4 regions of the Peribacillus sp. FSL E2-0159 genome follow, and region 1 is predicted to be linked to each of the others. Evidence: riboswitches for the same ligand, from Rfam matches in the RefSeq annotation. Region 1 holds a riboswitch; each other region holds the start of a gene.
The links. A riboswitch is a leader RNA that binds a small molecule or an ion and turns the genes downstream of it on or off. The one in region 1 is predicted to bind thiamine pyrophosphate.

Region 1 (2,201 bases):
AAAAAAGGTCGTCGAAATTCCTCGGGCCGATTAAATCCAAAATGGCCTTTAAAAAAGTGACGACTATCGCTGTCCCGCATTCGAAAGCATAAAGCCTTCCATTTATGAAAATGTCAACGAGTGCAGCATGAGGGAGAATCCCTGGCTGAAGGGTAAAGGTGCCATCCTTTGAAAGGCGCCAATATTGTTTATTGCTTTCCGATTCCTCGAGTGTGGAAAACTCTGGTTCACTTTTATCCAACGCAATAGCTGCCGCAATGACTCGGTTCCTCAGTTGTATCTCGAAATTAAACTCTCCAAAATTCCGGTATTCAAGAACGTTAGAATCTTCCGCCAGCAATTGGACAATTTCAAGCGATTTAGCAGATGTTATTCCTGGCTGGATTTGACTGACATCTAACCATTTGTGATTAATCTTTATCATGATCATATCCACCTTTTACTTATGAAATTAAGGGTTTATAAAACCAGTAAACAAAAATGTCTACAGGTAATGCTCATTATATGAATGCCAGCAAGGAAATGACTATTTGGAACTTGTCTGCCACCGTTGCAGTCAAGAAAGATTGGAATGAAAAGCTGCAGAATTTTTTTCTTTCATTCCAAAAGATGTTTTGCTAGATATCCTAAAGTGCAAGGAATACCTTTCCAATTAGTGAGAAGAGCAAATTAGTATTCCTTTTTCCCCATGAATTGATATAATGAGAGAGAAAAGTTCATATGTGCGAGAAATGTAGGGGGGCCAGTACTGCTGGCTGAGATTGCATCCTTTAGATGCTGACTCTTTGAACCTGATCTGGATGATGCCAGCGGAGGGAACATATTATTACTGACTTTCTGTTTTATATGTTAACGTCCGAATTCATCTTCGGGCGTTTTTTGCTTTTTCATCCAGTATTTGAATAGACCCTGGAGCCCCATTATGGTTCCGTCATATGGATCTTATATGATGTGTAGGAGGATAATAACTTGAATAAATTCTTACCACTGTTAACTTCGTTGTTCCTTTTGGCTGGATGCGGTGCAGGCGGAACTAATGAAAAAGAAGAAGTATCTAAAAATGAAGGAAATGAAGAATTAAAAAAGGTATCGGTCGTGCTTGATTGGACACCGAATACAAACCATACAGGATTGTATGTAGCCAAGGAAAAAGGTTATTTTAAAGAACAAGGTCTTGATGTGGAAATTATCATGCCAGGTGAAGCTGGAGCTGATAAGCTTGTCGCTTCAGGGAAATCTGAATTTGGCGTGAGTTACCAGGAGGGCATTACGCAGGCCCGCGTGCAAGGCGTACCGATTGTTTCGGTAGCTGCCGTCATCCAGCATAATACCTCTGGATTCGCTTCCCCTGAAGCGAAGAACATTAAGACTCCGAAGGATTTTGAAGGGAAAACGTATGGTGGCTGGGGGTCTCCAGTTGAAAAGGCCATTATAGATTCACTCATGAAAAAAGAGAATGCGGATGTAAATAAAGTGGACATAGTCAATACAGGAGACACGGACTTTTTCACTTCGGTTAAAAGGGATATAGATTTTGCCTGGATTTATTATGGATGGACAGGCATTGAGGCTGAGCTGCGAAATGAAAAGCTTAATATGGTTTACTTAACCGAATACTCTGATAAGCTTGATTACTATACGCCTGTTTTGACAACAAATGAAAAGATGATAAAAGAGGATCCCGAGACGGTTAAAGCATTCGTTCATGCAGCATCGAAAGGGTACCAGTTTGCGATTAAGAATCCTGATGATGCAGCAGACATCTTAGTTAAGTCTGCACCGGATCTTGATGCAAAACTAGTGAAGAAAAGCCAGGAGTGGCTTGCAGCCAAGTATCAGGATGATGCTCCGCGATGGGGTGAACAAAAGCTTGAAATCTGGAAGAATTACAGTGATTGGATGACAGAAAATAAGCTTCTTGAAGGTGATTTCGATCCTGAAAAGGCATTTACCAATGAATTTTTACCAAAATAGGAGGAAATACAATGGCCAATTCATTAATTAGCATACAAATTATTCCTAAAGGGGAAAATGTCATCCCTATGGTGGATGAAGCAATCAAGATCATTGAAGAATCAGGTGTCAAGTATGAGGTTCACCCGCTTGAAACGACAATGGAGGGTGAGCTTTCCGAACTTTTTGCCGTGATAGAAAAAATGAATGTAAGAATGATTGAGATTGGATCACCGAATGTCATTTCC
Region 2 (2,201 bases), 2.8 Mb from region 1:
AGATTAATCGAGGTCGAATTGGCATATTTAAAAATACCTATATGATTTCTTGAGGGGAAAATATTCAGAATCTCTTTTACTTGTTAACGCATTTAATAGCGTATCCAATTCTTGACTGGCTTGAACAGTTAGCAGACTTGATAGGCCGTAAATTGCTGCCAATTTGATCATTTCTTGTCTCTTCTCTTCTACTTTTTCTATAGTTACCTTACGGCAAGGCATTATATAGTCACCTCCCATTTATTCAATTTTTTTACACTTTTATCATAATGAAACTACTAGTTAAAATCAACTATTTTTCAGAAATTAAATGTGTTATTTTAAAGGATAAATGTGACAAAACACCTATTTTATTCTTTGATTATGTATATTTTGTGTCATTTTCTATTAAACGCAAAAAAGCACCCACTAGTGTAGACTGCGAATGCTTACATCATATCCCTTAACCAAGAACCCAAAATATAATCCATCGCTTACTATGTCATCCATTCAGAAGGTGACTCGTTATTAGGTCTATTTATAACAATCTTATATTCATCTTCAAGTACTTTTAATGGGGCATCATAAAGGTGCCTTTCATCAGAGGTTTTGTATACTCCATTGGCCAATAACTCTTCAATAAGCTTTGCCTTCCTCTGTTCAATCCTCTTAAATAATTCTGCCATGTAAATGGCTCCTTTCCTAGTCAGCCTAGAGCCTGCTTCTAGATAGCTAAACTTTATCAACTTGTTTGATTTTCACCAAATTATATATACCTTTTCTATTATGTCACTAAACGTTATTTCCCAAAAATAAAAGCCCCTTCTAATTCAAGAAGAGGCTGACAGTGTCCGTACGGCTCTTCTTATCTTCCAAGCATACGCTTGTTGGATTTAGCACAGTTCCCAAAACGGGTCCGCTGCCGAGGTTTCATTGGGCCAAGTCCCTCTACCTCTCTGGATAAGAATTCAATATATAAATGATGTAGAAATGATTTTATCCTAATAATCATCAAAAGTCAATTACCTGGTTCTCCCTTTTTCCCTGGACATAAAGTGATCGCTCTTTCAAATACGGGTTGCATTTTCTTGTCTTTCTGATATGATGTCAGTAATTACATACAATTCACACCACTAGGGGAGTCTTTTTTAAGACTGAGATGGAATTAGTTCCGGACCCTTTGAACCTGAACCGGCTCATACCGGCGGAGGGAAGTGGATGATATCGTCCATTTACAGACAATATCCATCTACCCCGTTCCGTATTCAGGAACGGGGTTTTTTTATTAACAAGGGGATCCATTCTAAAGGAGGATGAACAATGGAGAATACTAAATTAGAAACATTCAGTGATAGACTGCATGCACGGGCAAAAGAGATTTGGAAAAGGAACCATTCACATCCCTTTGTCCAGGCAATTGGAAATGGCACTCTTCCTGAAAAGAAATTTGCCTATTACCTGAAGCAGGACTATATCTATCTCATGGATTATTCCAAGCTCTTTGCTTTAGGTGTCATCAAAGCTCATAACATCGAAACCATGGCAAAGTTTGCGAGTATTTTAAATGAAACCCTTCAAGTGGAAATGGATATTCATCGGCATTATGCTTCCGAATTCGGGATCAGTTCCAAGGAGTTGGAAGATACAGAACCTACTCCAACCACTCTAGCCTATACAGGTTACATGCTAAATGCAGCTCAGCATGGGACTTTAGCAGACTTGATCGCCTGTCTCCTTCCCTGCGCTTGGGATTATTATGAAATCGGTTTGCTATTAAAAGAACAAAATGGAGCAGCATTGGAAAACAATCGCTATGCAGATTGGATAAGGTCCTATTCATCTCCTGAATTCGGGGAAGCGCACAAGTGGCTAATCGCTTTGTTGGAAGAATTGACGGAAGGGATGCCAGAAAAAGAACTTCTTAGATTAGAAAAGCACTTTTTGGTTACTTCCCGATATGAATATTTATTCTGGGATATGGTTCAAAATGAGCAGGATTGGCCGCTTTAGGTCGTTGACATGATGATGAATCCAATCAAGAAACTGACGTTGACTGCAATGATCACGGCTATAACGACTCTGACCAGTTCATTTATTTTCATCCCTGCAGGATTTGCAAAGGTCTTTCCTATTCAGCATCTGGCAAATGTCCTGACGGCCGTTCTATTGGGGCCTGCTTATGCTGTGACTCAAGCTTTTTTAGTTTCCATCATTAGAAACAT
Region 3 (2,201 bases), 2.4 Mb from region 1:
AAGTGATTTTGCTGATTTTAAGAAAGAGGAAGGCATTTTCCGAATAGTTATTCTTTTTTTATTGGTTGTGGTTTATTATTGTAATAGTGTAATTTTTACGAATTCAATAATAGGGAAAGAGGGGTGGACATTTTGCTTAAGGCAGTTTTTTTTGATTTAGATGATACATTACTATGGGATCAGAAAAGTGTAAAAGAGGCTTTTGTGGCCACATGCGAAGTGGCCAAGGAGAAATATGATCTGAATGTCGACGAGTTTGAAGAAGCGGTGCGAAAGGAAGCGCGTGAGCTTTATTCTTCTTACGATACATATGCATTCACTCAAATGATCGGAATCAACCCATTTGAGGGACTATGGGGGAATTTTCAGGATGATCATGATGAATTCCGGAAGATGGCCGGGATTGCACCGGCTTATCGGAAGGAAGCGTGGACGAGAGGCTTAAAGGCATTAGGGATCGATGACCCGGAATTTGGGCTTGAACTGGCAGAACGTTTTCCGGCCGAGAGACGCAAAAAGCCATTTATCTATGAAGAATCATTCCGTGTTCTGGATGAATTAAAAGGGAAGTACAAATTGCTATTGCTTACGAACGGATCTCCTGAACTGCAAAATACCAAACTTGAAATTACGCCTGAACTGGTTCCTTATTTTGACCAAATCGTGATTTCAGGTGCATTTGGACGAGGTAAACCAGATGCCTCCATTTTTGAGCATGCTTTGGAAATCATGGAGCTTGATAAGGATGAAGTATTGATGGTCGGCGATAATTTAATGACTGATATCCTTGGAGCATCACGGGTAGGCATAAAGTCGGTCTGGATAAATCGCCATGATAAGGAACGAAATGAAGTGCTTCCAACCTATGAAATCAAGCATTTAGAGGAGCTTTTCCCTATCCTTGAGAGCCTGGGGAACTAATTGGCGGTACTCCTCAAAATACCAAATTTTAGAGAGTTGTTAAGGAAATATTAGGTCTTTCAAAGTATTTACAGAATGAAAAGGGTGATATATAGTTACCCTGTAATTAATTAAATTATTCAGACTAGGGGTGTCCAATAAAAGTTGGGCTGAGAGAGAAGCGCTTAAGCTTCTTAACCCTCAGGACCTGATCTGGTTCATACCAGCGTGGGGAAGTTAGAATCTACTAAACAATGACATTTCAATTGGTCATTTTTGTAGTCAAACTAACGTTAGCCGGGTCTTAAATATGAGATCCGGCTTTTTCGTGCGAAATGGATTGGATTTTGTCCTTTTTAAATGAACTTAAAAAGGAGAAATGAAATCATGATGAGTAATTCAGTAAATGACATGAACGTTTCAATTATGTCCAGTTTTGCCGGGAGTAAAAAAGTGTATGTTGAGGGATCCAGACCTGATATTAAAGTACCTATGCGTGAAATTAAGCTAAGTCCGACTACAGGTGCATTCGGTGAAGAGGATAACCCGCCTTTACGAGTATATGACACAAGCGGCTTTTATACGGATTCAGAATATCCCATTGATATTCATAAAGGTCTTGCCCCGATTAGACGCAGTTGGGTTCTGGAACGGGAAGATGTTGAAGAGTATGAAGGCCGTGAAATAAAGCCCGAAGATAACGGGTATAAAAAAGTGGAAGCACAATCCAACGCAGAAGTTTTTCCGGGATTGAAAAGAAAACCATTGCGTGCAGTTAAAGGGCAAAACGTAACCCAGCTCCATTATGCCCGTAAAGGAATCATTACTCCGGAAATGGAGTTCATTTCGATCAGGGAAAATGTGGCCCCTGAGTTTGTAAGAGAAGAGGTAGCTAGCGGGCGTGCGATCATTCCGGCAAATATTAACCATCCTGAAAGTGAGCCCATGATCATCGGACGTAATTTTCACGTGAAAATAAATGCGAATATTGGAAATTCCGCTGTTAGTTCATCGATCGAAGCTGAAGTGGAGAAAATGACTTGGGCTACACGATGGGGTGCAGACAATATAATGGATCTTTCCACCGGAAAGAATATTCACACGACCCGGGAATGGATTATCAGGAATTCACCTGTTCCGGTTGGGACGGTTCCGATATATCAAGCATTGGAAAAAGTGAATGGAGTAGCGGAAGATTTAAATTGGGAAGTTTTCCGGGATACATTAATCGAGCAGGCTGAGCAAGGTGTCGATTACTTCACCATACACGCTGGTGTGCTTTTGCGATACATCCCCATGAC
Region 4 (2,201 bases), 1.7 Mb from region 1:
AATTTCTCTCGGAAAAGGGTTTGGCCAAACAATATTGGCCTGAATTTCTTGAGATAATGGATGACTTTCCTCGAACGGCTAGCGGGAAAATTCAGAAATTCCGGCTCCGGGAAATGATAAATGAAAAGGTAATCGACAATATTTAAGCAGTTTATATAAATCCATATTGACTAAATGGTGAAAGTGGAGGGGAATATGATGAATAAAAGAATGGCATTTATCACAGGTGCCGGAAGTGGAATCGGCAGAGAGATTGCAAAAAAATTGGCTTCTCGTAATTTTAACATCATCGTGGCTGATATTAATCTTAAAAATGCAGAGGAAACGGTTTCTTTAATCGAAAAGTCGGGCTTTGAAGCCAGAGCGGTCCATTGTGATGTAACGAAATTAGAAAGTGTTAAAAAAGCCGTTGAAGAATCAGTGAAGCTTTATCATAGAATAGATATATTGGTTAATAATGCAGGGTGGGATAAGGTGGAACCTTTTTTAAAAAGTGATCCCAGCACTTGGAAAAGGATTATCGATATTAATTTACTTGGGCAGATCCATACTTGCAAGGAAATTTTACCTCTAATGATTGAAAACGGTTACGGAAAGGTAGTAAATATTGCATCCGATGCAGCTAGAGTCGGATCAAGTGGAGAGGCAGTTTATTCGGCTGCTAAGGGAGGGGTGATTGCCTTCACAAAAACGATAGCAAGAGAAATGGCACGTCACAAACTCAACATCAATTGTATTGCGCCAGGTCCTGCTGATACGCCCCTATTTCAAGAAATAGGCTCTTATAATGAAGGTATAGCAGGCGCCTTGGAAAAAGCGATTCCATTCCGCCGGCTAGCACAACCAGAGGACATTGCCAGTGCTGTTGCCTATTTCGTTTCGGAAGATGCAGGGTATATTACGGGGCAAACTCTTTCCGTAAATGGTGGATTAACAATGGTTTAAGCGATCATGGTAAGGTGGTAATGCAAGATTGAAAGGCTAGTAATCCTAAAGCATTGGGTCGAAAACTTTTTCTAATACGTTTGACAATTGGATTTATCGTGTTAATATAAAGGCAAATGAAATTTAATATACAATTTGTACCACTAGGGGTGCTTTATAGGTAAAAGTTGATTTTGCCGCAGAAGCTGAGATTAAAGTATGACTTTAAGACCCTTAGAACCTGATCTGGTTTATACCAGCGTAGGGAAGTGGGGTCTGGAACAATACGTTTTTGTATTATTTCAAGTACAACCACTTTCTTTACGTTTAAGAAAGTGGTTTTTTGTTTGCAAAAAAAGGGGTGATAAAAGGTTTTTTTCCGTAACATTCATTGAAAAATAGAATTTGGAGGTAATGGACATGAAGTTTTCAGAGGAACTTCGTCAGGAAGTTGATCACATTTGGGAAGCTAGTTTTAATCACCCGTTTGTTACAGGTATAGGAGATGGCACATTGCCATTGGAGTGTTTTCGTTTTTATGTCATGCAAGATGCCTATTATTTATCTCATTTTGCTAGAGTTCAAGCCTTAGGGGCAGTCAAAGCTACAGATTTACATACAACAAGCAGGCTTGCCGGCCATGCACAAGGAACATATGAAGCGGAGTTGAAGCTTCATGAGAATTTTTCTGAGAGATTAGGCATCACAAAAGAAGAAAGGGGAAATTTCAAACCTGCCCCGACCGCTTATGCTTATACTTCCCATATGTATCGTGCGGCTTATTCGGGACATTTAGGAGATGTTATTGCAGTTATCTTGCCGTGTTACTGGCTCTATTATGAAATAGGTGAAAAGCTGCAAGGGTGCTTACCCGATGAGCCGATTTATCAAGAATGGATAGCGGCTTACGGAGGAGATTGGTTCCGCACTTTGGTGGAAGAACAAATTGCGAGGCTTGATGAGATTGCTGAAAAAGTAACAGAAGAGGATAAGGAGAGAATGAAAGAGCATTTTATCCTTAGCAGCCAATATGAATACTCATTTTGGGAAATGGCTTATCGTTTAGAGACATGGCCTGTGCATAAGGAAACACTAGAAGTATAAAGGAGAATGAAACAATGAAAAAAGGATTGAAATTAACGGATATATTAGTCACGATCGTGATTGCGGTAGCATTTGGAATCGTTTATATCCTTTGGGGTTCGATTTATTATTCCGTTAAACCATTAGGATTACATCTGGATCAACTTATTTATGGAATGTGGTTTATAGCTGGC

Region 2: another riboswitch for thiamine pyrophosphate. It lies ahead of tenA (thiaminase II); the one in region 1 lies ahead of NYE63_RS21025 (ABC transporter substrate-binding protein).
Region 3: another riboswitch for thiamine pyrophosphate. It lies ahead of thiC (phosphomethylpyrimidine synthase ThiC); the one in region 1 lies ahead of NYE63_RS21025 (ABC transporter substrate-binding protein).
Region 4: another riboswitch for thiamine pyrophosphate. It lies ahead of tenA (thiaminase II); the one in region 1 lies ahead of NYE63_RS21025 (ABC transporter substrate-binding protein).

Annotation. Positions count from the first base shown of each region.
Region 1 covers NZ_CP152053.1:4,306,316-4,308,516, reverse strand. The annotation lists gene NYE63_RS21030 (protein-glutamine gamma-glutamyltransferase) at 1-424, opposite strand, end outside; TPP riboswitch at 726-835, shown strand; gene NYE63_RS21025 (ABC transporter substrate-binding protein) at 970-1,974, shown strand; gene NYE63_RS21020 (thiamine-binding protein) at 1,986-2,201, shown strand, end outside.
Region 2 covers NZ_CP152053.1:1,486,877-1,489,077, reverse strand. The annotation lists gene NYE63_RS07405 (aspartyl-phosphate phosphatase Spo0E family protein) at 28-222, opposite strand; gene NYE63_RS07400 (Fur-regulated basic protein FbpA) at 477-665, opposite strand; SAM riboswitch class I at 842-946, opposite strand; TPP riboswitch at 1,105-1,209, shown strand; gene tenA (thiaminase II) at 1,300-1,989, shown strand; gene thiW (energy coupling factor transporter S component ThiW) at 2,005-2,201, shown strand, end outside.
Region 3 covers NZ_CP152053.1:877,930-880,130, forward strand. The annotation lists gene NYE63_RS04440 (HAD family hydrolase) at 133-921, shown strand; TPP riboswitch at 1,038-1,152, shown strand; gene thiC (phosphomethylpyrimidine synthase ThiC) at 1,288-2,201, shown strand, end outside.
Region 4 covers NZ_CP152053.1:2,577,631-2,579,831, forward strand. The annotation lists gene NYE63_RS12655 (AMP-binding protein) at 1-146, shown strand, start outside; gene NYE63_RS12660 (SDR family NAD(P)-dependent oxidoreductase) at 199-945, shown strand; TPP riboswitch at 1,081-1,209, shown strand; gene tenA (thiaminase II) at 1,345-2,028, shown strand; gene NYE63_RS12670 (ECF transporter S component) at 2,043-2,201, shown strand, end outside.